One region of the Sporosarcina sp. Y1009 genome, then DNA from elsewhere that is predicted to be linked to it. Evidence: riboswitches for the same ligand, from Rfam matches in the RefSeq annotation. Region 1 holds a riboswitch; each other region holds the start of a gene.
What was found. A riboswitch is a leader RNA that binds a small molecule or an ion and turns the genes downstream of it on or off. The one in region 1 is predicted to bind S-adenosylmethionine.

Region 1 (10,636 bases):
TTGGCCTAACACAATACCAATATCTTCAACAGTATGATGCTGGTCAACTTCAATATCGCCATCACACTTTACTTTCAGATCAAATAAACCATGCTTTGTAAATAAAGTCATCATATGATCAAAAAAACCAACACCTGTTTGAATATCCGTTTCTCCACTGCCATCAATTGAAAAATCTAATGCAATCGATGTCTCTGCTGTTGTTCTTGTAATTGATTTACTGCGCATCTTATTTGTCCACCTTTCGAACCCTAATTGAATTTGCATGGGCTGATAACCCTTCCGCATTTGCTAAAGTAATAATATCATCTGCAACATTCAGTAAAGCATCTTTGGAATACTGAATGATGCTCGATCGTTTAATGAAGTCATACACGCCAAGCGGTGAAGAAAAAGTTGATGTTCCACTAGTCGGTAATGTATGATTTGGACCGGCTAAGTAATCACCTAACGCTTCTGGTGAATGGTTACCTAAAAATATGGCTCCTGCATTTTCAATAAATTGCATGTGTTCCATCGGATTTCGGGTCATTAACTGTAAATGTTCTGGCGCTAGTTGATTTACCAAGTCAAAAGCTTCATTTAATGTATCAACAAGTACAATCCGTCCATTATCAGCAATCGACTTTTCAATAATGGCTTTCCGATCCGATAAGGCCGTTTGTTTTTCTACTTCTACCTGTAATTCTTCTGCAAATACTTTACTTGTCGTGATGCAAACTGCAGTTGCCTGCTCATCATGCTCCGCTTGTGACAGTAAATCAGCGGCCACATAGCGTGGAACAGCGGTTTCATCTGCAACAACACAAATTTCACTTGGGCCAGCGATCATATCGATTGCTACGTCACCAAATACCCACTTTTTTGCACGCGCAACATAAGCATTTCCAGGTCCTACTATTTTCGCAACTTTTCGTACCGATTCCGTTCCATAAGCCAATGCTGCAACGGCTTGTGCCCCGCCAACTTTATAAATCGTTTCAATACCAACCTCAGCTGCAGCAACTAGCACATGCGGATTTATCTTCCCGTCTTTTCCAACAGGCGTCGTAATGGCGATGTCTTTTACTCCAGCTATTTTTGCAGGAATCGCATTCATCAAAACCGTTGAAGGATACGTTGCTTTACCTCCGGGCACATAGATTCCTACACTAGCAAGGGGTGTGATTTTTTGGCCAAGTAATATGCCGCTTTCTTTCGTTGTAAACCAAGACTTTTCTGTTTGTTCCTCGTGAAAAGCTTTTATATTTTCATGCGCTTTCTTGATTGCAATGATAAAATCATTGCTGACTAACGCTCTCGCTTCAATGAATTCCTTTTCTGAAACGAGTAAATTATCCAGCGCCACCTTATCAAATTGAGCCGTGTAATCGATTAGCGCTTTGTCACCTTTTTCTCGAACTTGTTCAATGATGTTCAGCACAGTTCGATCTAATTCTTCATTATTAATGTTGGTTGTACTGCTATTTTTCAATTCAGCATTATATTGTTCTCCAGTAAGTATCTTCAACATCATCACTCCAATACTGCTTTTACCTTCGAAATAAACTGTTCAATTTGATACGTTTTTGTTGCGAAACTTGCTTTATTGACAATCATTCTTGCACTAATATCAACAATTTTATCCAAGACGACAAGGCCGTTTTCTTTCAGTGTCGTCCCTGTTTCCACAATATCCACAATTACTTCTGATAATCCGATGAGCGGTGCTAACTCGATAGAACCGTTTAGTTTTATCGTTTCAACGCGAATTCCTTTTTTATCGAAAAATGCTTTTGTAATTAGCGGATACTTCGTGGCAACAGTTAAAGGCGCGCCGTTTTGAATCTTTTGGGTTGGAAAACCTGCAACGACGACCTGGCATTTACCGAGGTTAAGATCCACAAGTTCATAAACATCTGGTTGCACTTCCATAATCGTGTCTTTTCCAATAACGCCAATATCCGCTGCGCCTTTTTCAACATATGTAGTTAAATCTGCTGTTTTAACAAAGATGAGCTTAACTGTTTCTGTTTCATCGTACATGACAAGTTTCCGACTTTTATTATGATAATCGGGAAAGTTCAATCCTGCTTTTTCGAGTAGCTTCATTGCCTGTTTTGACGTGCGTCCAGTCGCAATGGCTAACGTTAAATAATCCATTTACATTGCTCCTTTCGCACCGTTCAATAACTTGAGTAATTCATGTAAAGAATTGAAAGTGGTTTGTTCATTTCGATACGTAAATGTCTTTACTGTTTGTGTAAGCGTCAGTTGATAAATACTAGTTTGTACATTAGATGTTGCTTTTAATAGTGGATAGGAAAGAACTGTATAGTTTCGCTCACGTAATTCATTGGCAATTCGAATGGATTGTTCTAAATTTTCATCATCATAAAGGATTTTAAAGTCAATTGGTGTTCGTGCCGAAACGGTATCGCTTGTTAACGCGGTTACGAGTGATTCAACCTCACAAGCAAAACCGATTGCCGGTAAGTCTGCACCGAATTCATTGCCTAAATGATTATAACGACCGCCCATTAAGACCGGCTTCCCAAACTTCTCTACAAAACCTTGGAAAATTACGTCCGAATAATACCCCATATGATTGATAAGCCCTAAATCCAGTACGATATTATTTTCTAGTCCGTATAATTTAAGAATATTATAGACTTCCAACAGATAGTCTAGCGTTTCATCCATTTTTTCTGTTTTGACTATTTTTCTGGCGCGCTCGCTCACTTCCACTGGATTCCCGTATAACATTGGAATCGTGACAATCGCATCGATAAGGTCTTCAGTTATATTGAATTGGCGAAGAAACGGTCCCAGTTCAACAATATTTTTCGCTTGAATTAAATCCTTTAACTGTTCTACATCCTGGGCATCTAACTCTATCATTCGTATAAATTCATGAAAGAAACTTGCATGGCCCATTTCGATTTTAATATCACTGAAACCCAAATCTTTCAAGGTATGACAAGCTAGGGCAATTACTTCCGCGTCAGCTTCCGCCGAGGTTTCACAAAAATACTCTACACCTGCTTGAGTACCTTCGATGCTGCCCTCTTCTAGTAACGATTGTCTGAAAACATCTTGTACGTAATAATAACGTAAATCATTCGGTAATTTTGGATAGTTATCGGCTAATTGTTTTGTAATCGGCACTGTAATATCTGGCCGAAGTACTGAAACATCACCTGTTCGATCTATTATTTTTATCATTTCTTTTTGATTGATGGAACTTTTTACTTGTGAATATAGATCATATCGTTCAAACATTGGTGTTTTAATGCGTTCATACCCATATGTTTTAAAGCGCTTATTAATCGTTTTAATTGTACGTTCGTATTTTTGATAGTCTTTGACATTTTGGTCATTCATTCTATAATCATTATACAATCTTAATTTTCACGCCTTTCCATCGATACTTTATCACTTTACTAGAGTGAAGTTATTTATTACTATAGTATAAGAAATACGGATTGTCAACACGAGGAGGAATTTTGATGTTTGATTACCATATGCATAGCCATTTTTCGGCGGACTGCTCGACTTCAATGGAAGATATGGTCGTTGGTTCCATTGAAAGAGGACTAAAAGAAATTTGTTTTACCGAACATATCGATTATGAATATCCCGACGAAACCATTGTTTTCGATCTTGATTTACGTGAATACACCGAGACGATTAATAATCTGCAAAAGAAATATGATGGGCAAATTCTATTAAGAAAAGGAATTGAAATTGGCGTACAGCCTCATTTACTACATAGATATGAAACTTTAATGGACAATACGTCGTTCGATTTTGTCATTTGTTCGATGCATACGACCGAAAAGAAAAGTTTACATTACGGGGAAATTTTTGAAGGACGAACTATTGAAGAAGCCTACGAAGTTTATTACGATGAATTGCTTGACTGCGTGAAGAACTTTAAACGTTTTAATGTCCTGGGACATGTCGATCTCGTCAAACGTTATTCAAAAGAACAGCCAGTCGAACGTTTCCATGATGAATTATCGGCGATATTCAATGAAATTATTCCTGCGGGCAAAGGAATCGAACTAAATACATCGGGAGTACGCTACGGATTGCCTCATGCGATGCCGAGTGATGACGTATTAAAGCTTTATAAGCAATGTGGTGGTGAAATCATTACATTAGGTTCAGACGCCCACCGCGTCGAGGAAATTGCATTTGATTTCAATGAGTCGTTAAAGTTGCTGCAGTCAGTTGGATTTAAGTATATTGCGACATTTGATAAGCAGATACCGACGTTTCATTTAATTGAAGGGTTGTTATAGAAGGATCTTCGAATATAATCAAAGACATTCACATTAGTGAATGTCTTTTTAGATTCACTTATGATTAATGATTTTCCAACGTCTTTGAACAAAGAATATGGAACCCGTGAAAAATAATATACCGCTTAATTTTATAAAAAACCTTGTCTGGAAACTAGCCTCTTCATTTCCAAATGAGAATAAAATAGCCCCTATACTTATTCCGACGATACCTATAAGGAAATAAATAATAAGTTTCATATTGATAACTTACCTCCATAATCTCTATTTTTATTGTATAGTAGGAATAGTGTGAATTTAATACTCGTTTTATATTTATTGTTAGGGGGAGAAGTATGGCATTTGCTAATTTTGTAGTTTCATTTCTTTTTACTCTTTCATTCGTTATGGTATCGTTTATCGTGCTGAAAATAATTTTCAAAAAGAAAAAAGAAATTATTCATGTAGTATACAGCTTGGTCCTATTAATCATGGTCAATTACTTTGCCATCAGCCAGAAAGCGTATATTTTTGAACACTTTCCTGGAAGCGCTATATATGCACTATATACCATGCTATTCGCTATGTATTTCATCACATTTTATAATTGCTATTCATATATAAAAACTCGGAAATCAGCAAAAGAAAAAAGTAGACTTGCTCAAGATATCAACAAATGAAGAGTCCAATGGCTCTTCCCTTTTTTTTTACATAAATTCCTCATGAAAATAGATGATATAGAACATAACCAACTATTAATCCAACAATCACCATCCCCATTCGTTTCCACCCCAGCCCACCTGCTAGATTACTGCTTTCTCTTTTTGCTTCAGACGTTTCTTTGTCGTTATTCAAACTAAGTCCCCCTATGAATTGATTCTGCTGAGGCATTCCAAAATCCCTTTCAAATGGAACAATTACTCAGTAATGCTATGATACTAATATACTATCAGATATATCGTTATATTCAAACACAAAAAAGTTATAGCAACCCTATTACATATAGTAAAATATCTTGTTGTTTTTCGTTACCGATTAGACCTTGTTGCGTCTAAGTAGAAATTGTGAGGTGAAATGAATGTCTAGTGAAAAGTGGTTTGACGACTATGCAGATACAATATATAGCTATATTTTGTTGCTAGTCAGAAATACACATGTCGCAGAAGATTTAACCCAAGAAACATTTATGAAGGTCGTAGCAAACGAACATCGTTTTAATGGAAAGTCTTCTGTAAGAACTTGGATTTTTCGTATTGCTTATACAACAACGATGAGTTATTTCAGAAAGAACAAACCACAAACAAAATATGAAGATACACTGCGGCTCGATTCTACATTCGGATTTTCTGCAGAAGAAGTGACCTTACAAAATTCACAGCAAAAACTATTTTATGATGTGCTCGGTTCCTTGAAGCCGAGCTACCAACAAATGATTACCTTACGTGAAATTAAAGGGTTTTCTACAAAAGAAACTGCAGCAATCTTAAAATGTTCTGAAGGCAGAGTGAAAATGACTTTATCGAGAGCATTATCCGCATTTAAAAAAGAATTAGAAAAAGGAGGGATTACTAATGAAACACTCTTTCAACAATGAACTGTCCAAAGAGTTAAAGAAACTCGACCATTCAATCCAACTTTCTGCTGGCCAAAAAGAAAAAATGAGACGCCATATTTTTAGCGTTCAACCAAAGAAGTATCGTCAACCACATAGATGGTTACCCATCGCACTTTCAGTTGTCGTGATTCTCTCCGTCGTCTTCAGTGTATTTTCTTTAATTGAGAATGAGACTAAGATCAGTTTAGGAAACACGTTCAGCATTACTGATCATCTAACGCCCGAACAATTAGCTAGTGTTAGTCAATTTGAAAACACTTTTTTGATTGATTGGGGCAGTGATGCGATGGATAGAGGCAGTCATGATTTTATAACTTCTGTTCATGGCCAACTCGTCGTCACGACTAATTTTAATAATTTACAACGAGGACAGGTGGTTTATTACCAAACGCCGCCTGAAATTTTAACAAGCCACCCCTCAACACCTGAAAAATATATTGGAAGAGTCGTTGGTTTACCCGGCGAAACTGTTGAAATTGTAAATGGTCAGGTATATATCGATGGAGGCCTGCTAGATACTTTTTACGGAATTGCAACAATGACTGGTTTGAATGAAGAGGGGTATTTCGAAAATGTACCTTCAAGAAATATTGCAAATGAACAATTAACGAGGGATTATTTCAATACGAATATGAACGCTGTAAACGTCAAAGAAAACACAGTGTTTATCTTGGTTGATCAATGGTGGAGAGGGACAGATAGTCGCGATTTCGGGTCATTACCTATTGAAGAGATTGAAGGTATTATTGTTGGCTATCTAGAATAAACATTGTTAGACGTTCGAAACTTAGAGGGGGAAAACTATGACGATGCTCGGAATCACTGCTGTGCTAATAATAGGCATATTAATGTTAGTACTAGGGTTTGTAACTAAAAAAAGCTGGCTAAAGATACTCTCCATTATCCCATTGGCAATAGCTATCATCCAACTAGTTATGTTGACGGGCATGTGAAATTAATCTATTAATTTCCCTCTTTAAAAACTTATGATAAAGAAGCCTGATTCTGTTTTCGGCTGGGAATCAGGCTTTTGTCGTTCAAAGTGCATTACTAATTGTTTAATAGACTTTCCACTTTCTTCTCTAGTTCATCAATTCTGGATTCCTGTTTTACAAAAATGGTTATAAACACCGAAATTATAAATGCAACAACAATAAGAATCCCCCACAAACTATCTAGAATTAAGCCAGCAAATAAAAATGCAGCTACACTGCAAATGACTAGGCAAATAAAAAATGTACTTATAAATTCTTTCATTCTTGTGTCACTCCCTTGTATCGATGCTAAGATTTTCTCCTCTGCGATCCCGGGCATGGATTTGATAATTCTACTTAATCCTCCACCATTAATAAATTTATAAATTTTCCTGACAAAAGAGTGGATATTATAATTAAAATGGGAATAATTATAAAAAGAGTTAGAATATCTGTCAATAGATTCCAGGGAATTACCCCTACATTGATCAATAACCGTAATAATCCAAATAGTAAAGTAAAGATTACTATGAAACTCATTACTTTTGCAATATTCTTTTTCACAATATCCCTCTATTCTAATTGAGTTTTTCAATCATTTAACTGTTCCTTACTTCTTGATTAGTATTTCAATCTCCTCTTTATATTCTTTAACTAATTCATTCAAAAAGTCATTAGTATTTTCATTGTATGTCTCTAATTCCTCTTCGTTATAATCGTCGGGTTCACCAAATATTTCGTGCGTGTATGCATTTAAATACGCATTTTGTTCACTCTTGATTTCTACATACTTCATATAATATTTTTCAGGATCTATCCCCAACTTTTGAGCTTGTGATTCGATAAACGCATGCATTGATTTTCCGTACGGATCTTTTATATCTTTAAGAGGGAGCGCTAACATTGTTTCCGCTTGCAAACTAATTTCATCAGAAATATCTACATTCAACGCCTTAGCTTCTTGTATCATTAATTCGAGCTTTGCAGTTCCTTCAATGTTTTCCAACACCTGATCATCTGCATACAAAAACCGCAAGTCACCAATTGTAATCTCTTTGTCTTTCACAATTGCCGCAATATCATCGTCATGAAAATCTTTTATACTTCCTTGAACACTGGAACTGCACCCCAATAATGAAATAATTAAAAACAAAGCAATTAATAAATGAAAAACTCTTTTCAAAAAAACACCTCCATCTTGCCCGTACATTTCCGTAAATACTTATATGAGAATCATATGAGATACTCATTACTTATCATCTTTACGTTGGATCTCCGCTAAAATAAATCCTCCCATGATTGCAACCGGAATACTGTTTGCAAACACTGCTGGCTCCAAAAAACTTCCAAGAATACCACCAAAAATCGTTAAAATAACTGCAATTACAATTCTTCCCATGTAACTCCACCTTTTCAACAAATTGACCCATTTAATTTATAGGATCGCCTCATTTAACAATATGATTCTAAATCTTAGCAGAGTCATATTGCCTAGACTAATTAATCACATAATAACGTCTTAAATAGATTGAATTATAACATTATTATTAATGCTAACATATTTGGAGACTAGGGGCTATCCTATCTTTTGGTTAAATGCTTATAAATAAGAAAATAAAACAAGCACTTGAAAAATGAATCATTCAAGTACTCGTCGATTTTACTCCATATTTTTTATCACCTTAGATTTCCGACTAATTCGGTTGTGCGCTGTGCCTCTACAATCGTATCAAGTAACTCTTGCAACTGTGTCTGTAATCGGAATTCGCTATCAGTTTCTTTAATTGGATTGACACTATTTTCTTTATCAATCAAGGAATCTTCGAAATAAACGCCTTGTGTAGAAACGCCTTTTAAATTATGTATAATAGGCTTCAATGAAAACTCAATTGCCAGCAAATGTGCGATGCTACCGCCAACCATGAAAGGCAATACTGTTTTTCCCCTAAATGCATTCTCTGGTAACAAATCAAGTAACGCTTTAAGTACGCCCGTATAAGAAGCCTTATATACTGGGGAACCGATAATGATTCCGTCCGCATTTTCAACTTGTTCAATCACACTTCGGATAGATGGGCTATTGAAGCGTACATAAACCAAATCTTCCGGTGGTAGATCAGGAATAGCAATATAATCTACCGTAAAACCTTTCTTTTGTAATATGGATTCTACATAACGAAGAACGAGATCTGTACGTGACGGTGTCAATGGACTTCCTGAAATAATAACAATTCTACTCATCATTTAACCTTCTTTCTCTTATTTTTTGGGATATTTAATAAATTGGATATAAAAAACCCCCTTCTCGATAGAAAAGAGGGTTGAATAATAAATATTCTTTTACTCTTATCTGCCAAGAAGTTACTCTTGCTGGAATTAGCACCTTTCTGCGAGGCAGAGGTTGCTGAAGCTTCAACGGGCCAGTCCCTTAGCTTCTCTTGATAAGATATTAAGTTGTAAGAACAATCATAATACAATAGGAATGTCCCGTCAAGGGCTCATACCTATTAAACTTGTCGGGATTAAATGTTTTAATATTTAATCCAGCCATATAAAAAACCGAAAGAGGGTGTCCTCTTTCCCCACTCTTTTCGACCCATCTGCAAAACAGAACTCACATAAAAAAACACTAGATCACCTCACGATTTTTCAGTGTGAGGTCTAGTGTTTTTTAAATACATTATTTTCTTATCTAATGCCATGGGCAATCATTGCATCTGCTACTTTAAGAAAACCAGCAATGTTGGCACCGACAATTAAATTACCAGGTTGACCATATTCTTCAGACGCCTTCAAACAACTTTGGAATATGTTGTTCATTACTTCTTTAAGTTTTTCGTCAACTTCTTCAAATGTCCAGTTAAGACGCATGCTATTTTGGGACATCTCCATTGCTGATACAGCTACGCCGCCAGCATTGGCCGCTTTTGCTGGTGCAAATAAGACATTATTTTCGATGAATAAGTCAACCGCCTCTTTTGTACAAGGCATATTCGCACCTTCAGCGATAGCTTTTACATTATTATTGACGAGCTTATATGCGGCCACTTCATCGATTTCATTTTGTGTTGCACAAGGAAGTGCGATGTCACAATTAATGGACCAAATCCCTGTACAATCATCAAAATATTTAGCACTCGAGTGGAACTTTTTATATTCTTTAATTCGTTTATTTCCTTCTTCTTTCAGCACTTTAACTGTTTCGACATTGATTCCATTTTCGTCGTAGATATAGCCGCTAGAATCACTACATGCCACTACCTTCGCACCGAGTTCAATGGCTTTTTCCATTGCATAAATAGAAACGTTCCCAGAGCCAGATACGATCACTCGGCTTCCGTTGAAACTCATATCATTCACTTTTAACATCTCTTCAGCAAAGTAAATCGTTCCATAGCCTGTTGCTTCTTTTCTTCCCAAGCTCCCACCATAATTTGGATCTTTTCCAGTAAAGACGCCCGCCTTATGGCCCCCGTGCAATCGATTATACTGCCCAGACATATATTCTACTTCTCTTCGGCCAACACCTATATCACCCGCTGGCACATCCAAATCTGGTCCGATATATTTACTTAGCTCCGTCATGAAACTTTGAACAAACCGCATGATTTCACGTTCAGACTTGTTTTTAGGATCGAAATCAGATCCTCCTTTACCAGCACCAATTGGTTGACCTGTCAGGGAGTTTTTGAAAATTTGTTCGAAAGCTAGAAACTTCATAATACTCGTATTTACAGAAGGATGGAATCGAATCCCACCTTTATATGGTCCGAGATCACTAT
Region 2 (10,636 bases), 120 kb from region 1:
ATCTGGCAAGTAAGAATCGATATCCGTTTCTAAATCAAGCTTGCCTGCCTCTACTAGTTGTAAAACACTGATCCATATCAACACTTTAGAGACTGATGCCCATTCAAAAACAGTATCTTCATTAACAAGAACCTGTTCTTCTATATTTGCATAACCTTTCATCTTATAAATGACTTCATCCTGGTCAATCACAATCGTTGCTAATCCAGCAACATCTTCCTCATGTTCTACCAAGTAATCTTCTAACTTTCCTTCTAAAACTGCCTGTTCAGTAGCAGTAGTTAACGCTGGATTATAGCCAATTAAGATCCAAATGAGTAGAAAACAAATGAACGTCTTAAAAAGCTTTTGATTGTGATGTCTCACTGTGTTGCAGACTCCTTTCTATCAATTCAAGTTCAATATACTTTTTTCATCTCCCGGTATCTTTCTTGCCAGTCTTAGCCGTAAATGTAGTCATCGCAACAATGAAAACAGGCAATAAACTCCATAAAAAGAATCCCCACTGACGCGTAATTAAAGATAATACAAAGAAGAAAACAAGTACTACAATTGCAATTAAAACAGAAGTCTTTTGAGATTTAGTCATATTTCTCCTCCTCCTATTACATCATTACTCAACCATCATCTTGGTAACAATCACACAATCGCTGATTAACGATTTACTATTGTTCTATTATGCTTCTCAGTTCACTAGTTTGCTCTTTAGAAAGAGCAAAGTAACTATTTGAATTGTCATTATATAAAATTAAACTGCCGTCGCCCTGATAAAAAACATAAAACCACATTTCAGCAACGCCTTCCTTTTGACGATCAAGCAAAAAAAAGGTCTCTGGTTCACTATCTATGTCTTTTGGTTCTTCAATCTCCCTAACATTCCTAATGATTTCTCTCAAAGCTTCAATTGATTTCGAGTCCTTAATCTCCTTATCAAATTTTATTCCTTCAGTTCCATTCTCATTATAAGGAGTGCCCACCCGAATCACTTCAGATGCTGAACACCCTGAAAATATGGCAGACAAAAATAAAATCAACACTATCCAGGTAAACTTTTTGATTTAAATTATCTCCCTTCTCAGTTAAAGGTACAATTCTTTTCACCAGCATTGCGCATAGCGAGGTTGAACAATATTTTAGTAATTGATTGGGCCATTTGTTGAATACAGTTCTCTTTAAAGACCATTCAAACTATTACAACTAGTATAACACTTACGATAAAATATACGTATGGCTTTATACTTTAATTATCGATTAATGTTGAAAGCGAACTAAATAAAATCGGAAAACCGTTTATATAATCTTACGCGACTAAGTAAATCAATAATCTCTCTCTTTACCTACAGAATAATTTAGAAGACTAACATATAGTAACTATAAATGTTATAATTACTACACTAGATTGACTGTTTGGAATATATAGTTTTGTCAATCACTCTATAGCATATATGTTGCGACTGCAGATTTAAGGAGGTGATTAAAATGAAACGTAAAACGCTGTATGGATTAGGCATGGGCGTCATCCTCTCCGTCATCGGGCTAGTTATTGGATTATTCGTTGGTATGAATATAGGTGGTAACCATTTTGCAGATTTTGAATTTATGGGTGGGCGTGGTTATGAAGCTGTCGGATACTTAGGGGCTATAATCGGTGCTACAATTGGAATGTTGCTCGGGGTTTTGTTGGGTATTCGACTTTCAAGTAGAAAAGAAAAAATAAAAGCATTATAAGTGATGTCTTTCCTATTACAGAATATCAAAAGCCTAATTCCTCGCCGAAAATAGGCAAGAAGTAGGCTTTTTAAAAATTTCATATTTGGTAAATCCTGTAGCAAACAAAAAAGATGAGCCTATACTTATATGCAATCGTAATTACTTATACTTTCACGACTTCCAAATACATGAGCCGATAAAACACGCTTTCTCTCAGCAACCACGCCAGTCAAACGGTCAATCTCCACCTGCAGCAATTCAATTTCCGCCAACTCTTCTTGAATTTCTGCTCTCGAGATTGTTTCACCAAGTTCGTAGTATTCGATTTCCTGCTGAAGTTTTGAGATTTCTTGATGTCTTTTCATGGCACTCGCAACACCAGTTGCTTTTTGTCTTTTCAATCGTTCGCGTTCCGCATATAGCTGTTGTAAATTTGTCATCGTAATCCCTCCTGAAATTTTTTCTAAACAAAAAATTCTTCCCAGACGAGAGAAGAGTTTACATACAAAAATTTCTCCTCATCATTCAGGTTTCCCTGTTGGATGTAGCACCTTACCAGCGGGCAGGTTGCTGAGACTTCGTCGGGCCAATTCCCTCCATCTCTCTCAATAAGTTAAGAGTTTATTATTTAGTTAGTGATAGTATACCATAACTTGAGTTATCAGTCACTTTGAATTTCGGACGATTGTTCAGCAACGGTCATCATTTATGTTAGGTGTAACAGATACCTTCCTTTACTTACTTGAATTCGAAGGTTGGGCCAGTTCAAACAAATTCAAAAAACGGAAAACCGTTTCTTCAATTTGCTCTTCTGTTTCAGTGTAAGGTATGTCTATAATAGGTAAACCTATTTTCCAACAATAATTACGTTTAATTCTATCACGTTGTTTACGCTTTCGATATCCCTTATAGCCTCCAAAATAAGCATTCCTTATTGGCTTGTAATGTTGGATACCATTATATTCTATTGCAAATAATGGTTGGTTATTTTGACAAACCAAAAAATCTAAACGCAGGTCTTGCTCATGACCGAAAGTTGTTAAATGTACTTCTTTAATGAATTCAATTTTATTTTTCACTAGTAGCTTTGTGATGAATTTTACTCCGTTAGATTCTTTAATTTTATGTTCACACTTAGGGCATGTTTCGCCTCTTTTCACCTTAATAGGCTGAGTACGCCATTCATGACCATAACAACATAAATGCAAACCCTTTGTTCGCATCGCTTTATATGGCCCAATAAATGTAATCTCTTTTCGATGCTCTTCTAAATATGTTATGTATTTTTGATGATGAGGAGAAACTTTTTCATTTAAATCCGTTCTCCAAACATTGGATCCCCAAATGTACTTTCCCTTGCCATTTTCAGTATCAACAATATACGATTTTATTAACTTTTCACCTAACTCCTTTTGAAGAGACTCGATATAGGCTTGGAATTGTTCTAGACTTGCTGGCGCTTGTGATTTCTTTTTATAAAAGTGGATGCAACCAAATTGATCTTTTACTATAAAAATAATTTTCCCCTGAAATTGTATCTTAGACACTCCTCTCATTAAAAGTGCCAGTCAATTAAACAGGTAACTGGCACTTTCAGCATGCTTCTGTTAGTGAAAGGTACTTGAAATCCACTTTAAACTCCTTTCTTCAAGAAAAGAACCTTTTTATTGAAGACATTTCTTATTGAAACCGTTCTAACTATTACAACTAGCATAACATTTATAATTGAAATTGAATTAAAATACATAGAAGATAATGTATAGAATTTTCTTAAGTTATTATTTTTAAAGTTAGATCTTCACGATAACCTCTTATCAAATCTGTTGCTACGATTAAAAAAATAAGCACCACCCGAAGACAGTGCCCATTAATCTTATATATCAAACGCTGTAAAACTTCCAGCCTCGTTAAAGTCTGTGACCTGTACTACCTTATCTGAAAACGGCGCGACCGTGTTAGTCTCATTTCCTATGACTAAGGAGAGTACTTTAAAATCTTTTTCACTTTTCTTCTGATTGAATCCTTCTAGAAATGATGCATCCACTTCGTTTTCACCATCGGTAACGAAAACGACATCTGCTTGTTTAAAACGACTTTCGTTGATTACTTTCACTGCATCAAGAAGCGGTAGCGTAAAATCCGTACCGCCGCCTAAAAACGTTTGAGCCAAATTGATGATATCAGAAGTTTTTGTTTTCCCTTTTTCATAATTAAAAATTTGTGTGCGAGCAGAGAATACGATTAAGCAAAAATCTCTTCTCTGCCTTCTTGCAATCGACATCAACGCTAATGTAAAACCTTTCGACTGTGTATCTAATTTGTACATGCTTCCAGACTGATCCAAACAAAGTACGATTGGACCTTTTCCCAGAATCTCTTTTCCTACTTGCTCATATTGCATTGTCTGCTCTTCCGCGAAACGGCGTAGGAAGTCTATCCTCGTGATTGGATGTGTGTACAAGACTAGCTCCATCGGCAACAGTCTTTCAATGTTATTGCCAAACGTAACCCCACTTCTTTCCATTGATTCGCTATGCTTGAATTTCTGTTTTTTCCGGGTAATTTGTTTAAATCGGCCAGCCCAATCAGCAATTTCTTGCATTTGATTCGTAGATGCAATTTTTTCTGCTAATGAAATTTGGTCCCGCAAAGGAATTTTTTTCAGTTCCGCGTCACCACTACCAGCACTGGTGCCACCAAGTAAGGATTTCAGGCTGTCTTTCACATGTTTTGTCTCCTGCATCGCTTGTTCAATCGTGAGTGAAAATTTGCCGCTGATATTTTGCATCGTCTTTTGAAGTTTTTCGCTCAACTCTGCCATCGCTTCTTTTATATCTGTTTGAAGTTTCGCATGCTTATTTTCAGCTATGTCGTTTTTTTGTAATTGCCTTTGCATGGTCTGAATTTCTTGAATTTCATCTTGCAACTCTGCATTCAACAGCGTTTGTTCTGCTAACCACTCGTTTAATTTCTCCCCAATCTTCACGGTTCCGATCGCTGAAGATAAATCGTCCAATCGTGTAAACTGTCGATAGTTCACAAACTGTTCTTGTCCCATTATTCTTCCCATAAGTAATTTATTAACGATTAGTACACGATCTACTTCCTCTGCCCTAATTGCAGGCTTCATCTTATATAAGGATGCCCAAATATCAGCGAGTAGGTGTTCAAACATCGGTAGCGCGCTTTCTTCTCTGATCTTTTGTAGACGAGATGACAGCTCAAAAATTTCTCTAAAACGTCTTCTATCAAATGCGTCTGTGTTCAATACGGAAAAATTGTCATTATTCATAAATACGCTGCCCCTCACATTTTAAAAAAGGAACTGGTAGATTCTTTCTTTTCATGTACAGCATCAAAATACCATGGTTCCAACATACGATTCAGTATTTCATGCTGCATCCCATTCACTTTCTCAAGCAATGCTTCGATATCAGCCTTTCTCGCTTGATTGTTACTTTTCAAATCATTCAAATCAGCGAGTAGCATTTTCATTTTTTGAGATGCTTCCATTCCAAACTCTGTTGAATAATCATGAAGTACCGAATAAAACACTTCATTCGCTTCATTTTGTATGGCATAAAGCGTTTGATTAACAAAGTTGTGTGAGTAGTTGCGAATAATGTTTGAAACGGTCTCGATTTGGTCCACCGTTTCCCAAAGTGCATGTTCGAGAATTGAGAGATCTTCTACTATCACGATTTGTCTTTGGTTTACCATGGCTTTTGCTTGAAGTAAGCTGAGTGACTGTTTGTACCTTCGATCGGACGGGCGTATCCCTTCATCTTTTAACCCTTGACGAATCTTAATAAGCGCTTCGTATACGACTTCAGGGATCTCTACCATATCTGTTAGAAATTGAAGGTGCAGTAATTCTTCCATTGTCATTGACGGCATCAAGTTGTTCTTTCCGGTATCCTTCATCATCGCTATAAAATTCTCTTCTTCTTCAATGCGTTTAACTTCGTATCGTAAAAGAAATCGATCGAATAATGCCTCCAATTTTTCATCTTCCTCGGGATATTCATTCGACGCACCGATTACAGACATTATGGGGACTAGAGTGGGTGGTCCACTATTATAAAATAATCTTTCATTAATAATTGTTAGTAAGCTATTTAATATTGACGAGTTTGCCTTGAATATTTCATCCAAGAAAACCAGGTGTGCTTCCGGCATTTTAGCTCTGGTATTCCTTTTGTACACACCCTGCTCAAGATCTTTTAAAGACAACGGCCCAAACACTTCCTCTGGTGTGCTGAACCTTGTGAGTAACCACTGAAAATATTCTGTTCCTGTTACAATTTTAGCCAATTCAACCGATAATGCTGATTTCGCAGTTCCGGTTGGCCCAATCATGAGCATATGCTGTCTTGAGAGTAGAGCGACAAGAATTCCTTCAATTTCTTTCTCACGTTCGTAAAATTTTAAATTTAGGGCATGTCTAATGTCTTCCAACTTCTTGAAATCACGACTTGTCATGATATATATCCCCTTGATTTATAATGTAAAAAATGAATCGACCTTGTTTAATAGAACTTGTCCAATTTCTTATCGGATTAAACTTTTTTCACTCTCAGTTTATATGGATGATTAATAAGGAATAAAAAAATGATCCGCTGAACCTTTTAGGGGTTCGCGGATCGTTTAAGCGTAATCTGTGTGACAAACAATCATTTTTTGAACTCAACAATCACAGAACAATATAATGGCGTTTTTTCGCAACGTGAAAGGTCTTGCGTTTCATACGACAGGGTTACATCCTATTATATACAAGCTCGTTTCATTTAACGTTTTATTCGTATTTGTGGAACAAGACCCATAACGCTGTGAAACGAGGTCGTCAAAGCCTCAAGTATCATAATCCATGTGATCTATAGCTTCGCTTGTTATACGGGATCTAGGTCTGAACCAGCCTCAATCATGTTTCTACAAGTTGGGGCGGACGGTTTAGTTGATGGGTTCTATCACCCACGGGTGCTTACGTACTACCCCGGCTACGGTAATCATAAAACCATTTAAAAAATGCCTCATTAGATATAGGATGTAGATATAAGCACAAATCCTTTAAGATAGGATTCAGAAAAACCTGCTTCATTTCAAATTCCCATCCTCGTTTGTATAAAGCAGAAGATACCTGGATTGCTTTTAGTGAATCCCCCCCTAAGTTAAAGAAATGGTCTTCCAATCCAATGTTGTTAATCTCTAATACCTCTTCCCAGACAGAAGCCATAATTTTTTCGCCTTCACTGATTGGCATGACAAAGGTTCTGCTGTATTCTGACTCGATTGTCGGCTCAGGTAATGCTTTCTTATTCAATTTTCCGGTATTTCCAATCGGGAATTTTTCAATCCAGACAAAATGTGCGGGAATCATATAAGTTGGAAGATTATTCATTAAAAATGAACGTAAAGCTTCCTCATCAACTTCTTTCACCGATTGGTAATAGGCACAAAGAAAATTGCTGTTCATGCTGTTACTTTTAACAATTACCACTACTTCTTCAATACTAGGATACTGCTTTAAAACCGTTTCAATTTGCCCTGTTTCTATCCGAGCCCCATTAATTTTCACCTGGTCATCTTTACGTCCGAGAATCTCAACCGTGCCATCAGGAAGCCATTTGGAATAATCTCCGGTTCTGTACATGATTTCCCCAGGCCTAAAAGGATTTTCCAAAAAACTTTCTTTTGTCAACTTGTCATTATTTAAATATCCCCTAGCAACACCAATCCCTCCGATATAAAGTTCCCCGCGCACTCCAATTGGTATCAACTGCTGATTTCCATCCAAAATATAGGCTTGCGTATTCTGTATCGGCCTTCCGACAGATGACGGTTTATCATTATAATCAAAATCATTTGTCAATACATAAATGGACGTTTCTGTAGGACCATAAATATTGAGGACTCTTCTGTTTTCTGTCTTCCAGTCCTTAATTTCGAGAGTAACAGGTTCTCCTGCTAACGCCATTGTATTAACAGAGTCTGGAAGCTGTTCTGGAGTTATGGTTGAAATGACAGTTGGTGTAAGCATCATGGTAGTAATTATTTCTTCTGAAATAAAACGAATCAAATCCATACCCCCTGCCTTTGCTTTCTTTGGAGCAATACATAGTGTAGCTCCAGAAGACAAGGAGGAGAATATCTCAACTATAGAAGCATCAAAATTAATCGAAGCCAGTTGCAGCATCTTGCTGTCTATGGATAGTCCTAAAAGGGGTACGGAATGTTCAATTACGTTGCATACCCCGTCGTGCTCTACAGCAACGCCTTTTGGCTTTCCTGTGGAACCGGAGGTATACATGATATAAGCTAAATCTTTTTTGGAAATCTCTGACTGGATGCTATCGCTACTTTCATCTTTGATTGAACTCCAATTAGGGTCGAGATATATTTTTCTTTTCACATTTACAGCATTTCCTGCTTCTGAATTTGGCTGAGTGACAAGGGTTTCAACCCCAGCATCATTAAAAACATATTGAATCCATTCTATAGGAAATGATGATTCGACCGGCACATAGACACATCCAGCTTTAAATATACCTAACATGGCGACAATCATTTCCAGTGAAGCATCCATCACCAAACCAATCTTCGATTGTTTCGTAATGCCAGATTTGATTAGCAATTGTGTAAACTGGTTTGATTTTTCATTTAATTCTTTGTAAGTCAAAGTATTGCCGCCATATTTTACTGCAACAGCATCTGGTGTCTTTGCTGCCTGGTGTTCTACCAATGAATGAAGGAATTGGTCAAAAGATCGTTCTTGATGAGTTTGATTCCATTCTACCAGCAGCTGATTTTGTTCCTGTTCCGATAGCATTTTCATCTCCGAAATCTTCATGTCAGGATTTAAAATAATTTCCTTTAACAAGCTGCAAAAATGGTGTTTCATGTTCGAAATTGTCTCTTCACGGAACAAATCCGGAGAATACTCAAAAAATCCTTGCAACCCCTTTTTACTTTCAGTAAAGCCTACGGTTAGGTCATACTTTGCATTCATACCGTCTATAAGCTGAAACTCTATATCTAATTCAGGTAGGTTCAACTTATCTTCATGCTCGTCAATATACACAAATACAGCTTGAAAGAGCGGATTCCTGCTAGGGTCTATAGGAACTTTTATTTCATCCAACAGAAGGCCAATCGGTAGGTCCTGATTCTTATAAACGCCTATTGCCGTTTCACGGACTTTATTTAAAAGCTCCCTGAATGACATATCCCCTGAAATATCAGAACGGAAAGTTCCCATTGTTAGAAAGTATCCTATCACTTTTTCCAATTCAAGCCTGTTACGGTTAGCCAGCGGAGAGCCAACGAGGATATCAGATTGTCCGGTATAGCGGTGTAACAATACTTTGAATGCTGTAAGAAAAATCATAAATGCCGTGGCATTTTCCCCTTTTGCTATGTCCTTTAACCTATCTAGATCCTCCTTAGAGATAGTAATAAAGGAACGTGCTCCTCTGTATGTCACCGCGGGGGTACGAGGAAAATCAGTCGTGAGATCTAGCACATAATCAGAATCCTTCAACTGGTCTTTCCAGAAAGAAAGCAGATTTTCCTTTATTTCTCCTTTCAAATAATCATGTTGCCACTCTGTATAATCTGAATATTGGACAGGTAAATCAAGCAATTGAGCCGGTTTATGATCCGAAAATGCCTTATAGTTGGCAACCATCTCTTCAAAAAAGATGGGAAATGAAAGGTGGTCCATAACGATATGGTGAACGGTCATGACCAACATAGCCTCTGTGTTACTTTTATAGAACAGCTTAAATCGGATAAGTGGGCCTTTTTCCAGATCAAATAGGCGCTGCACTTCTACCTGTACAAGCCGCTGAATTTCCTCCCCCTGGTCAGGCTCCTTTAAGTAGGTTACGTCAACAGTAGGCACTTCAATCCGCAATTCCGGCAGGACATATTGCAATGGTTCTCTTGCATCAAATACAGTTCTCCACGCCTCATGACGTTGAACTATTGCATTTATACTATGTTCCAATGCACTATGGTTTAATTTGCCCTTAAACTTTGCCACTCCGTAAACATTATAAGCCCATACTTCTGGATGCATTCTATTAAAAAACCATAGACGTACCTGATCAAAGGAAAGCGGGCTGGGGTTGTTATGATTACGGCTTTGGATCCGTTTGCCCTTTAAGGTAGACTGCCATTTAGGGCTTATTTTTTTTGCATTAAGCCGCTTTTCAAACAGTGCACGCTGTTCGGGAGTCAAAGCATTAATTCTCTCATTCAAACTTTTCATTGTTTTTTGCCCCTCCGGTAAATTGGTTTTTTAGCTCTTTCAGCATGTGTAACCCTTTCTCCGCTGTATCTACGTCTACTCCGAAATCTATTAAACAAGCAATCTCGTTGACTCCAACGTTGATAAGATTTTCTACCAATCTAGCACATTTTTCTTGTGTACCTAATAATGCCGATTCTTGATAATACATCTCAAAAGCCCTTGAGACAAGCACATCAAAGTCACCTGAGGATAATTTCTCGTAATCTTTATGGATATTTTCATGCTGTTTTATAAAGTTCTTCAAGTACTCTTTCAATGGCTGTTTTACTTTCTCTTTAATAACAAAGTTATCATTTCCCAGACAGGTGTGTAGCATTACAGCGACTTTCTTCGAGTCCGAGCTATATCCGAATTCTTTAAGCCACCCTTTGTACATTGAGATTTTTCCCTCTAACTCTTCAATTCCTCCCCTTGGCATGCCCGTTAAGATGTTGGCACCTATTTTAGCAGCCTGCAAAATGGTATCTGGGTTTCCATTGGTTGCGATCCAAATAGGGAGCTGCTTCTGTTGAGGTCTTGGGAGAGTTTTGATGCTGTATATATTCCCTTCACTGTTTGCGAATGATACATGTTCGCCTTCCCATAGTTTTATTATCTTTTCAATAGACTTGAACA
Region 3 (10,636 bases), on a different contig from region 1:
CATGACATGGGCAATCCCAAGTTCGGTCCCCATTATTCCACTCAACTTCACAGCCGATATGCGTACAAGTTGTATGGACAATATGAAGTTTACCGGCATCATCTTTGTAGGCACCTTTTCTGTGCCCGTCCAGCGTAATAACGGCACCTTCACCATTCTCTAAATCTTCGGGTGTTGTTTTTGGTGAATCTAGCTTCCCTTTTATCAACTGTCCGACAACATTGGCGTTCTCAACCAAGAAGTTTTTCAAACTCGGATGTGCATAGAACCGTGAAGGTGAATATAACTTTTGAAAATTATTCTCCTTGCCTAAAATCATATCCCGGAACAACAGTGCAGCCGCAGTTCCATTTGACATACCCCATTTTCGAAACCCTGTCGCAATCAAGATATTCGGTTGTCCAGATGTTAGTTCACCGATATATGGCAGTTTGTCCAGTGTCACTAAATCCTGAGCTGACCATCGGTAGACAATTTCTTTCAGACCGAAGACTTCCTCGCCAAAAGTCTCCAATGCCTCGTAATGTTCCATTGTCTCGATTCCTTGCCCGGTCTTGTGACTTTCACCAACAATAAGCACGATTTCTTCCCCGTCAACACTTACTGAACGAAGTGAACGTGTTGGCTCATCAGCACTGATATAGATTCCGCCGGGGAATTTCTTGTTCGCTTTAACAGCAAGCGCATAAGAACGATCCGCATACATTCTTGTCGAATAGAGACCTAGTCCTTCATAGAACGGAAAATGGGAACATGCCAAGACATGATTAGCTGTAATTTTTGGCGCTAATTCTCCGCGAGTCAGCACAACAGGTTGTTCACCAGTTTCAATATTCACTGCTGTTGTGTTCTCAAAAATAAGCCCGCCTTTTTCCGTGAATAATTGAATCAAGTGAACTAAGTATTTAGTTGGGTGAAACTGCGCTTGATTTTTCATCACAAGCACTTTTTTTATGTCTATATCGAAAGGAATACTATCAACTAATCCACCATCAATTCCAATCTTTTCGTAGGCTTCAGCTTCTTTTTCAACTTTCTTAGCATATTTCTCCGAAGTGGCGTATATGTACGCGTCCTGTGTGCTAAATTCACAATCAATTTTATGTTCGTTCACAGTTTTTTCGATAAAATTAAGCGCTTCAATATTCGCTTCATAATACAAACGCGCGTTGCTTCTACCAATATTGCGAATGAATTCATCGTAAATTAAATCATGTTGAGCAGTGATTTTGGCTGTCGTATGACCTGTTGTCCCGTTCATCACTTTTCCTGCCTCAATGACAGCGACCTTCAATCCTTCGTTGACCAATAAATAAGCAGACGTTATACCTGTAATTCCCGCCCCTACAATCACGACATCAACTTGTAGATCATCCTCTAAGCTTGGATACTCTGGAAACTCAATACCCGTCCTCCAATAGGACTCCGGATGCTCTGGTAATTTACCAATGTTTTGGGTCATTATATATCCTCCATTTCGATAATTGGATAATTGAAGGATTCCCATACAACATCTGGTCTAAACAATCGATACAAACCAAGTCTGGGAAAATAAAAAAACGACACCCTGATAAGCATTTACTCTCGCTTATCAAGTGCCGTTTTATGATTAATAGAGACAATAGTCAATTCTTTAGATTTTATAGATTGCGTGATGATTTAATAAAGAATGACATAATCAGACCAATGACTGCAAGTATCAATCCGAAAATAAATGCAGTTTGAACGCCTGCAGTTAAAGATTCACTCACTGCCGATAAACTAGTTGGATCTGTTACTTTATTTAAATAACTCGTTTGTGCAGCTGACATAATTGTAATGGCAACGGCTGTACCGATTGCACCTGATACTTGTTGTAATGTGTTCATCAAAGCTGTTCCATCTGGATATAGGTCTCTCGGAAGTTGGTTCAGTCCATTTGTTTGAGCTGGCATCATCACCAACGAAACACCTATAAAAAGAAGTGAATGCAAGAAGACGATCATGAATATGGATGTTGTTGTCGTTACGTTCGACAAGCTCCACAGCATAATGACCATTATAATAAATCCAGGTGTAACGAGTCCCCTTGGTCCGTATTTATCAAAAAGTCGACCTGTTATTGGAGACATAATGCCATTTATGATACCCCCTGGTAAAAGGACAAGTCCCGCTATAACCGGAGCTAACCCCATGCCCGTCTGCAAGTATAAAGGTAAGAGAATCATGGTAGACAAAATGACCATGAAAGTAACAAAGACGCTCAAGAGCCCCAAAGTAAACATCGGATATTTAAACGCACGGAGATCAAGCATTGGCGTCTTCATTGTAAGTTGTCTTATGGAGAAGACAATAAGCGCTATAAGACCAATTACAATGGTTGCTACAACGATGGTACTTCCCCAGCCTTCTTCTCCAGCGGCACTAAAACCATAAACAATGCCACCAAAACCAATACTCGATAAAATAATCGACAGAATATCGATTTTAGGTTTAGTAAGCGTAGAAACATTTTGCATATAAATAATACCAGCGAGTAGTGCAAGCGCAAGAAACGGTAGCGTGACCCAGAAAATCCAATTCCAACTTAAATTTTCAATGATTATACCTGAAAGGGCTGGCCCAATAGCTGGTGCAACCATCATCACCAACCCCATTAGGCCCATAATCGTTCCTCTTTTATGGATTGGATAAATCAGCAAAATCGTATTAAACATAAGCGGTATCAGTAAGCCCGTCCCAATCGCTTGAATTACACGCCCTACAATCAAGACATCGAAAATTGGCGCTGATCCTGCAACAATCGTTCCAATAATAGAAAATATGAGTGAAGCAATAAACAATTGTCGTGTACTAAACCATTGAATTAAAAGAGCAGAAATAGGAATTAATATCGCTAAGGTCAATAGAAAACCTGTAGTTAGCCATTGAACGGTGGAATGGGGTACATCGAATTCCTTCACTAAACCACCGAGTGCCATGTTTAAAGCTGTTTCACTAAATAACCCAATAAACCCTGCAATTAAAAAAGACAGCAAAATGGGGGTCGACTTGATAACTTGACTTTTTTCTGTTGTTGACATAAATAATTCCTCCAATTAAAAACTAAATCAATCTTGTTTTATTCTTTGCTGTTTCTCAACATCGACTGTTTGGTAATTACCCCATTCGAGATTGTGACTTGTATTCTGTCTGTACAAGCATAGAAATATCTTCAAAAGATAATAGCTCATTTAATATATTAACCTATTTACTATACAGAAATACAATACATTTTAATACTATAATGCCTTGTAAATAAACGAATCTATTAGAGAACCGAATCTCCCACTTATAGAACAACATGCGTCCTATTTTATAGTGCATTTCACCCATGATTTCAACTTGAATAATTAGTCGAAAAACCATAAAGATTTCCACTTTTCTTTCTACCGTTACATAGTAGAGACGTTTTTTCACTAAAATCAGAATCCAGTAGACTACCATGACTTTTCGCTTATATCAGACTATTTCATCAAAACCCCTTGACTCTTTCTAGAAATATAGATAGTATCTAATCTAACGTTTGATCGCTAATATCTAGGTATTCGATCGACATTCAAAACTAAATAGTATCGCTGCTTATCAAGAGAGGTGGAGGGACTGACCCTTTGAAACCTCAGCAACCAGCAAATCTTTTATTGTATGGTGCTAAGTTCAGTAGAATACATTCGTATTCTTCAGATGAGACGGCTGAAATTACAGTTAACTTTTAATTTTGTATTTCACCCTCTACTCATCATGAGTAGAGGGTTTTTATTTTTTCAAGGAAGGATGGTTGGAACAAATATGCTGTGTTGTGTATAGGAGGTGTTTTTTATGATTATTGATGTTCATTTGCCTGATTTATCATTCGTCAGGGAAATCGAAAAAACTTTCTACATTAACCGTGGTGTTTACAATACGATCGACGCATGGTTTTACGAGAATGGATTCAAGGATGTTTTAGACAGAAGAGTACATATTTTGAAGTTTTTGCACTACATAACAGCAAATGTAGAAGAACACTTGACAAAGCAACGCTTCCCAGAAGGATTAACGAATACGTTGGAAAGTTATGTGAACCTGCAAGAAGTAGTTGTTTAGTGTTAACGCAACAAAAAATTAGGAGGAACTTACAATGACAAAAAAAAGAATTTTATTAAACGCATTTGATATGAACTGCCCTAGTAACCAATCTCCCGGACTTTGGTCCCATCCTGACAATGAAGCACATCGCTACACGGACATTAATTATTGGATCGAGTTTGCACAGTTATTAGAAGAAGCGCAGTTTGACTCTGTCTTTTTAGCAGATGTACTCGGTCCGTATGATGTCTATGAAGGAAAAAGAGACGCGGGTCTTAGGCAAGCGGTGCAATCCCCTATCAATGATCCGATGCTCATTGTTCCGGCAATGGCAGCAGTTACTAAAAATTTGTCATTTGGCATTACCGCGTCTGTCACGCATGAGCATCCTTATACATTTTCACGTCGCATGTCGACATTAGATCATTTAACAAAAGGCCGTGTTGGCTGGAATGTTGTAACGTCTTATTTGAAAAGTGCAGCAATAAACATTGGAATGACCGAACAAATTGCACATGATGAACGCTATTCAATTGCAGAAGAATATTTAGACGTTTGTTATAAATTATGGGAACAAAGCTGGGAAGAAGATGCCGTTGTTCGTGACATAGAAAGAAAAATGTATGTTGACCCAGAAAAAGTTCACGACATTCAACATAAGGGTAAGTACTTCACCGTTCCTGGCGCTCACTTATGCGAACCTTCTCCACAACGAACGCCGGTCATTTTTCAAGCTGGTTTATCACCAAAAGGAAGTGCATTTGCGGCAGAACACGCAGAAGGGGTCTATGTCTCCATGCCTACAACTGATATCGCGCGTAAGTTTGTCGATAAAATACGCGGTCAGGCGGAGCAGTTTGGTAGAAAAGGCGAAGATATCAAAGTGTATAGCCTCTTCACTCCGATTGTCGGGCGAACGCAAGAAGAAGCAGAAGCAAAATATGAAGATTACAAAAAACATATTAGCCTTGAAGGTGCGATGAGCTTGTTCAGTGGCTGGACGGGAATCGACTTATCTGAATACGATTTAGATGAAGATCTACAGTTTGTTGAAAACGATTCAATGCGTTCACGCGTTGACATTTTCACAAAAGTGGATCCGGACAAAAAATGGACCATTCGAGAAATTGCTGAATTTGTGGGAATCGGCGGTATCGGTCCAGTTGTTGTCGGCACACCTGAAAAAATTGCAGATGAAATGGAAAGATGGGTTAAAGATGCGGATGTCGACGGATTTAATATAACGTACGCAATTAAACCAGGATCCTTTAAAGATTTTGCAGAATTGGTCACACCCGTTCTACAAGCGCGCGGATTAATTCGCCAAAAGGATGATGTGCAAAGTACGACAATGCGTGGAAATTTATTTGGAACCGATCGATTGCCTGAAAATCATCCTGGAAAAACATTTTCACTCGTCAATGTCTAAATCATTAACTATAAAGGTGGTCATTAAAATGAAAAAAGTCATAATTCCTTTTCTAGCATTGTTTACGCTACTTCTCCTGTCTGCATGCAGTTCTGGAGAAGCAAGTGGAGACAAAAAAGAGTTGAAAATCGGGGCGACGTCAGGGCCTTATGCAGATCAACTGAAAGAAAGCATCATTCCATTACTGGAAAAAGACGGTTACAAAGTAAAACTGGTTGAATTCAATGATTACATCCAACCAAACCGTGCATTACAAGAAGGCAGTATTGACGCAAATGTATTTCAAACATCCGTCTATTTAGAGGCTTTTAATAAAGATCATAAGGCAGATCTAGCAGTCGGTCATGCGGTACCCACCGCACCAATTGGACTGTATTCAGAAAAGCATACAGATGTTTCTGACGTAAAAGAAGGAATGAGGTTAACATTGTCTAACGACCCAGTTAGCACGGCGAGAGCCCTTCAAATGCTGGAACGTTTGGGATGGATTACACTTACAGGTGAAATTGATCAATCTAGAGCTTCTGAAAAAGACATCGTTGAAAACAAATACAATTTAGAAATTAAAGCAATTGACGGTGCACAACTTCCAAGATCGTTAGGCGATACCGATTTTGCATTCATTAACGGTAATTTTGCAATTTCCTCGGGCTTAAACTTGCAGGATGCCGTTCTTATAGAGGATACGCCGCCTGAATTTATGAATAACGTTGCCTATCACAAGGACAATTTAGACGAACCGTTCGCAGCGGCAATTAAAAAAGCCTATCATTCTGAAGCGTTTTTACAATATACGAACGAAAATAATGCGGAATTTACAAAACCCGATTATCAGAAAGAATAGGAGATAACCCCATGATTGAACTTGTGAATGTTACGAAAACGTATAAAAACGTCACGGCCGTTGATAATGTCAGTCTTACCATTCCGAAAGGTGAAATTTTCGGCATTATCGGTTATAGCGGCGCGGGAAAAAGTACATTACTTAGATGTCTAAATTTACTTGAAAAACCGACAAAGGGAAAAGTCCTCGTTAATAAAAAAGATTTGATGGCTTTGTCCAAAAAAGAAGTGCGAAAAGAACGATTGAAAATCGGCATGATTTTTCAACATTTTCATTTAATTAGCTCTGCGAAAGTATATGAAAACATTGCCTTTTCAATGTTGGCGGCCGGGAAAACGAAAGAAGAAATTCAGCAACGTGTTCCAGAGTTACTCGAAATGGTTGGGCTTGCCGATCGTGCCGATTATTATCCGGCTCAACTATCGGGAGGTCAAAAACAACGCGTAGGGATTGCACGTGCACTTGCGAACGACCCAACCGTCCTACTTTGCGATGAAGCTACGTCTGCACTAGATCCTAATACGACGGCGTCTATTCTGAAGTTGTTGAAAGAAATAAACGAAAGATTAGGGATTACCATCGTCCTCATTACACATGAAATGGCAGTTGTTCAAGAAATTTGCCACCGCGTTGCAGTGATGGAGAATGGTAAAGTTATTGAGGTGAATGAAGCGTATGAATTGTTTGCTGATCCACAAACTCCATTGGCAAAGCAATTTGTTCAAACCGTTCATTCCTTAACATTGCCAGAACGTTTACTAGAAGCAAGAACCGGATCCATTGCTCAAATCACCTTCCGCGGTGACTCTGCAGAAGACAGTATCATTTCAGAGACAATCAATCGTTTCAAAGTCATCGTAAATATACTGCATGGTCAGATCAGCTATATCCAAGATCGTCCGCTAGGTATTCTCATCGTTGAAATTAAAGGCGAACAATATGAAATTGAACGCGCAATCGAGTATATTACAAATCGAACGAACCGTCTGGAGGTGCTGGCTCATGTCTCCTAGCTTACTAAATGAATTCGGCGTCGCCTTTTTGGAAACTGCATGGATGTTAACAATATCCGTCACGCTTTCAGTATTAATCGGGGTCCCACTTGGAATTGGACTGTTTACGACGAGCGAAGGAATGTTTTGGCAAAATAAAATCCTACAAAATATATCCGGTACAATTATTAATATTATTCGTTCCATCCCATTTGTCATCTTACTCGTCGTATTACTTCCTTTAACGACATTCATTCTTGGGGATTCAATGGGACCTACCGCAGCAAGCTTTTCGCTAACGGTAGCGGGCATTCCATTTTATGCACGATTAGTGGAAAACTCTTTACGCGAAATTGACAAAGGCGTCATTGAAGCAGCTGAATCAGTCGGCGCTTCCCCGTGGCTAATTATTCGAAAAGTGTTATTGCCAGAATCTAAATCAGGACTCATCTCGGGTTTAACAGTCACAATCATTAGTTTGTTAAGCTATTCCGCAATGGCAGGAATGATCGGCGGAGGCGGTATCGGGGACTTCGCTATCCGTTTTGGCTATTACCGTTATCAAAACGAAGTCATGGTCATCACTGTCGTTTCCTTAATCTTCCTTGTTCAGTTCATTCAATTTATTGGCGATCGGGCTGCACATGTGGCTGATAAAAGGTAATTCAAATTCATAAATCCTTACATACGCTGTCCATGCAGCTTATGTAAGGATTTTTATTTTTTAAAACTTCCTAAGAAAAAGGTTCTTGTTGAAGCAGGATAAATTAAAAATAATGACATATCCTAAACATTAATCTAAATGTATGGAGGTTATAATTTGAATAAAGGCATAGATAAATTATTAAGTATTTTGCTCCTTTGCATTTTCCTTGTCGCTTGTCAGAATACTCATCAGACGGATAGGAACTCACTTCTCCCCTCCTCCGAACAAGAAAACAAACAGATGCGTGATGGATACTTAGATGATCAACCTCAATTTGAAGGTGGTTCAGAAAGAGACGTTCGTGAACCCCGTCCTGTTTCAAACGATATATTGCAAAAGAAATATCCTAATATCGTCTATCTACGTGGGGATCCAACGATTAATCAAGTAGCGCTGACATTTGATGACGGACCTGATATCCGGTTTACGCCTCAAGTGCTTGACGTTTTAGCTAAACATGATGTGAAAGCAACTTTTTTTCTATTTGGCGCGAGAGCAGAAGCAAATAGAGAGTTAACGAAACGGATTCATGATGAGGGGCATGCGATTGGAAACCATACATATTGGCACCCCAATTTACCGAAAGAGAGTTTAGAAAGGTTACGATGGGAATTGACAGAAACGGAACAGGTGATCGAGGAGATAATTGGTTTTAAACCACGTCTCTTCCGCTCCCCATATGGCGCTTTAAATGATGAGATTGTACAAGTATTGGCTCAAAATGATAATACGGTAATCGGTTGGGATGTGGATTCTCTTGACTGGAAACAACTTAGCGCTGACATTATTTCAGACAATATACTCAGTAATGTTGGTTTCGGATCCATTATATTAATGCATGATGGCACCGATTGGACAGCAGATTTATCTGGAACAGTTCAGGCTTTAGATACAGTCATACTAAAACTGAAGGAAGACGGAACGAAGTTTGTCACGGTTCCAGAATTAATTGGAATACCCGTGGCAAAATGAAAAAAGCATTGGGATCACGGAACAACCAGTCATCTCGAACCAAACCTTTTTAACAAAGTGATTTCGGAATTCACAGTCAACCTCCTTCATATGTTTATTGTACATATGAAGGAGGCGCTAATTTGATCCAATTTAATAAAAATCTTTCTAAAACCATCAAGCAGCAATCAGAAAATATATCCCCCACCAATATAGAAATTAAAAACAACTTCGATAGTATTATGAGATTTTCAATAGCTGTCTTGGATGAATCAAGGAAATTCAACAATAGTTACGACGGTTTAAACGAAGAGACTGAACATCCCTTAATTGATGAAGGCAACTTCAATCTCATTATTTAGCTAATCTTTTATATCAAAGAGATGAATCACCCTTACCTAAATTGTTTCCCGAAGGAGTACTTATTCATCCACTAGCCTTGATTACTAAGGCGGGTAGTAATTTTCAAGATGTTATGAGAAAGCTAAAAACTAGAAAAGTAATCTCATTAAATCGGGATTTAGTATTGCCTTGGCCTTGCAAAAAATCGAGATTAATTAAGAGTATAGTACTGATTGGGCAAGGTAGAAGATGGGGGCAGTGGTGTCAAGACGACACGAATCACCATGTAGAATTATGGTTACCAATTGGGATCGCGTGGGTCTATGGAGGAAATCACTCTATAACAGCTGGGATAATTCAAGGCAAAGGGGAAATTATTCCTAGGTATGTTTATGACATTAGTGATGTGTATGATTATGTGTATTGTGTTGGTGTTAATTATTATCGTAAAGAAGATGGCAGTATTATCTCACCCGTCCTTAATGCTGAGTTTGCGGCTATATTTGAAATAGGTCGTATAATGGCTGAGAATTCAATAAGTTATTAGATGCGAGACCAAGAACACTTAAACAGATCTTAATAGGAATAACAACAAAATTTGTTACCGAAAGTTTTCCTCATCTAATGAGCATTGAACAAAAGTGTCCAGTATAAAAAGTCGCCGCCTCTTCAGCTTGTGTATCAAAAAGCAACTTCGACAGTAAATCCTCCAGGTGCCTCTATATCGAAGATATCTTCTAATCTATTAAAATATACTTTCAATTTCGTAATGAATCATATCTCCTGACTTTCTTTTTTCGCCACAACTTCCAAAAGATTGTGCAAATAGGCAATACCTTTTACTTGCTCCACTAATACATTATCAATGTATTGAAGTGACTTAAAAGCCATTTCCTTAGCCTGCGTTACGTTGTTCTTATCAAAACCAGTCAATACCTCACGAACAATATCTAACGAGTAAACCACCCTTTGAACAGTTCGGATGATAAGCACCTTTCTAATATCAGATGGGCTAAATATACGGAATCCACTCTCTTTGTTACGTTCGGGCTTTATCAACCCTTCCTTTTCCCAATGTCGAATCGCAGAAGCAGACACATTCGCTTCTTTAGCTACCTCTCCAATCGTAAACCAATTTTTATGTTGGTAATCTGGAAAGGCAGTTAACTCGTTTAAATCAAGTATATCCACTGTTTTTTGTATGGTTTCCTTTTCAGTATGAAGATCAACCTGTGCCTTGTTAATTTGCCATAAGGCATCAAGTTCTTTCTCATTTATGATGAGTG

Region 2: it holds a riboswitch for S-adenosylmethionine, as region 1 does, so the genes downstream of both, AC25Y1_RS01655 (hypothetical protein) here and ssuE (NADPH-dependent FMN reductase) in region 1, are expected to answer to the same signal.
Region 3: it holds a riboswitch for S-adenosylmethionine, as region 1 does, so the genes downstream of both, AC25Y1_RS17245 (hypothetical protein) here and ssuE (NADPH-dependent FMN reductase) in region 1, are expected to answer to the same signal.

Annotation. Positions count from the first base shown of each region.
Region 1 covers NZ_JBYHFO010000001.1:197,408-208,043, forward strand. The annotation lists gene hisB (imidazoleglycerol-phosphate dehydratase HisB) at 1-228, opposite strand, end outside; gene hisD (histidinol dehydrogenase) at 230-1,510, opposite strand; gene hisG (ATP phosphoribosyltransferase) at 1,516-2,142, opposite strand; gene hisZ (ATP phosphoribosyltransferase regulatory subunit) at 2,143-3,363, opposite strand; gene AC25Y1_RS01005 (histidinol-phosphatase HisJ family protein) at 3,489-4,286, shown strand; gene AC25Y1_RS01010 (hypothetical protein) at 4,622-4,945, shown strand; gene AC25Y1_RS01015 (DUF6366 family protein) at 4,986-5,120, opposite strand; gene AC25Y1_RS01020 (RNA polymerase sigma factor) at 5,344-5,859, shown strand; gene lepB (signal peptidase I) at 5,837-6,646, shown strand; gene AC25Y1_RS01030 (hypothetical protein) at 6,684-6,833, shown strand; gene AC25Y1_RS01035 (hypothetical protein) at 6,931-7,194, opposite strand; gene AC25Y1_RS01040 (hypothetical protein) at 7,465-8,037, opposite strand; gene AC25Y1_RS01045 (hypothetical protein) at 8,104-8,253, opposite strand; gene ssuE (NADPH-dependent FMN reductase) at 8,532-9,095, opposite strand; SAM riboswitch class I at 9,198-9,302, opposite strand; gene gdhA (NADP-specific glutamate dehydrogenase) at 9,543-10,636, opposite strand, start outside.
Region 2 covers NZ_JBYHFO010000001.1:316,667-327,302, forward strand. The annotation lists gene AC25Y1_RS01635 (serine hydrolase domain-containing protein) at 1-366, opposite strand, end outside; gene AC25Y1_RS01640 (hypothetical protein) at 413-589, opposite strand; gene AC25Y1_RS01645 (hypothetical protein) at 666-1,037, opposite strand; gene AC25Y1_RS01650 (hypothetical protein) at 1,480-1,728, shown strand; gene AC25Y1_RS01655 (hypothetical protein) at 1,854-2,150, opposite strand; SAM riboswitch class I at 2,226-2,325, opposite strand; gene AC25Y1_RS01660 (DUF2726 domain-containing protein) at 2,445-3,266, opposite strand; gene AC25Y1_RS01665 (vWA domain-containing protein) at 3,584-5,002, opposite strand; gene AC25Y1_RS01670 (AAA family ATPase) at 5,017-6,192, opposite strand; gene AC25Y1_RS01675 (non-ribosomal peptide synthetase) at 6,692-9,979, opposite strand; gene AC25Y1_RS01680 (MupA/Atu3671 family FMN-dependent luciferase-like monooxygenase) at 9,963-10,636, opposite strand, start outside.
Region 3 covers NZ_JBYHFO010000020.1:18,368-29,003, forward strand. The annotation lists gene AC25Y1_RS17235 (FAD-dependent oxidoreductase) at 1-1,462, opposite strand, end outside; gene AC25Y1_RS17240 (DHA2 family efflux MFS transporter permease subunit) at 1,641-3,062, opposite strand; SAM riboswitch class I at 3,598-3,709, shown strand; gene AC25Y1_RS17245 (hypothetical protein) at 3,838-4,104, shown strand; gene AC25Y1_RS17250 (LLM class flavin-dependent oxidoreductase) at 4,139-5,515, shown strand; gene AC25Y1_RS17255 (MetQ/NlpA family ABC transporter substrate-binding protein) at 5,544-6,359, shown strand; gene AC25Y1_RS17260 (methionine ABC transporter ATP-binding protein) at 6,371-7,372, shown strand; gene AC25Y1_RS17265 (methionine ABC transporter permease) at 7,362-8,015, shown strand; gene AC25Y1_RS17270 (polysaccharide deacetylase family protein) at 8,172-9,029, shown strand; gene AC25Y1_RS17275 (hypothetical protein) at 9,152-9,370, shown strand; partial or broken gene AC25Y1_RS17280 (DUF6710 family protein) at 9,406-9,897, shown strand; gene AC25Y1_RS17285 (MerR family transcriptional regulator) at 10,125-10,636, opposite strand, start outside.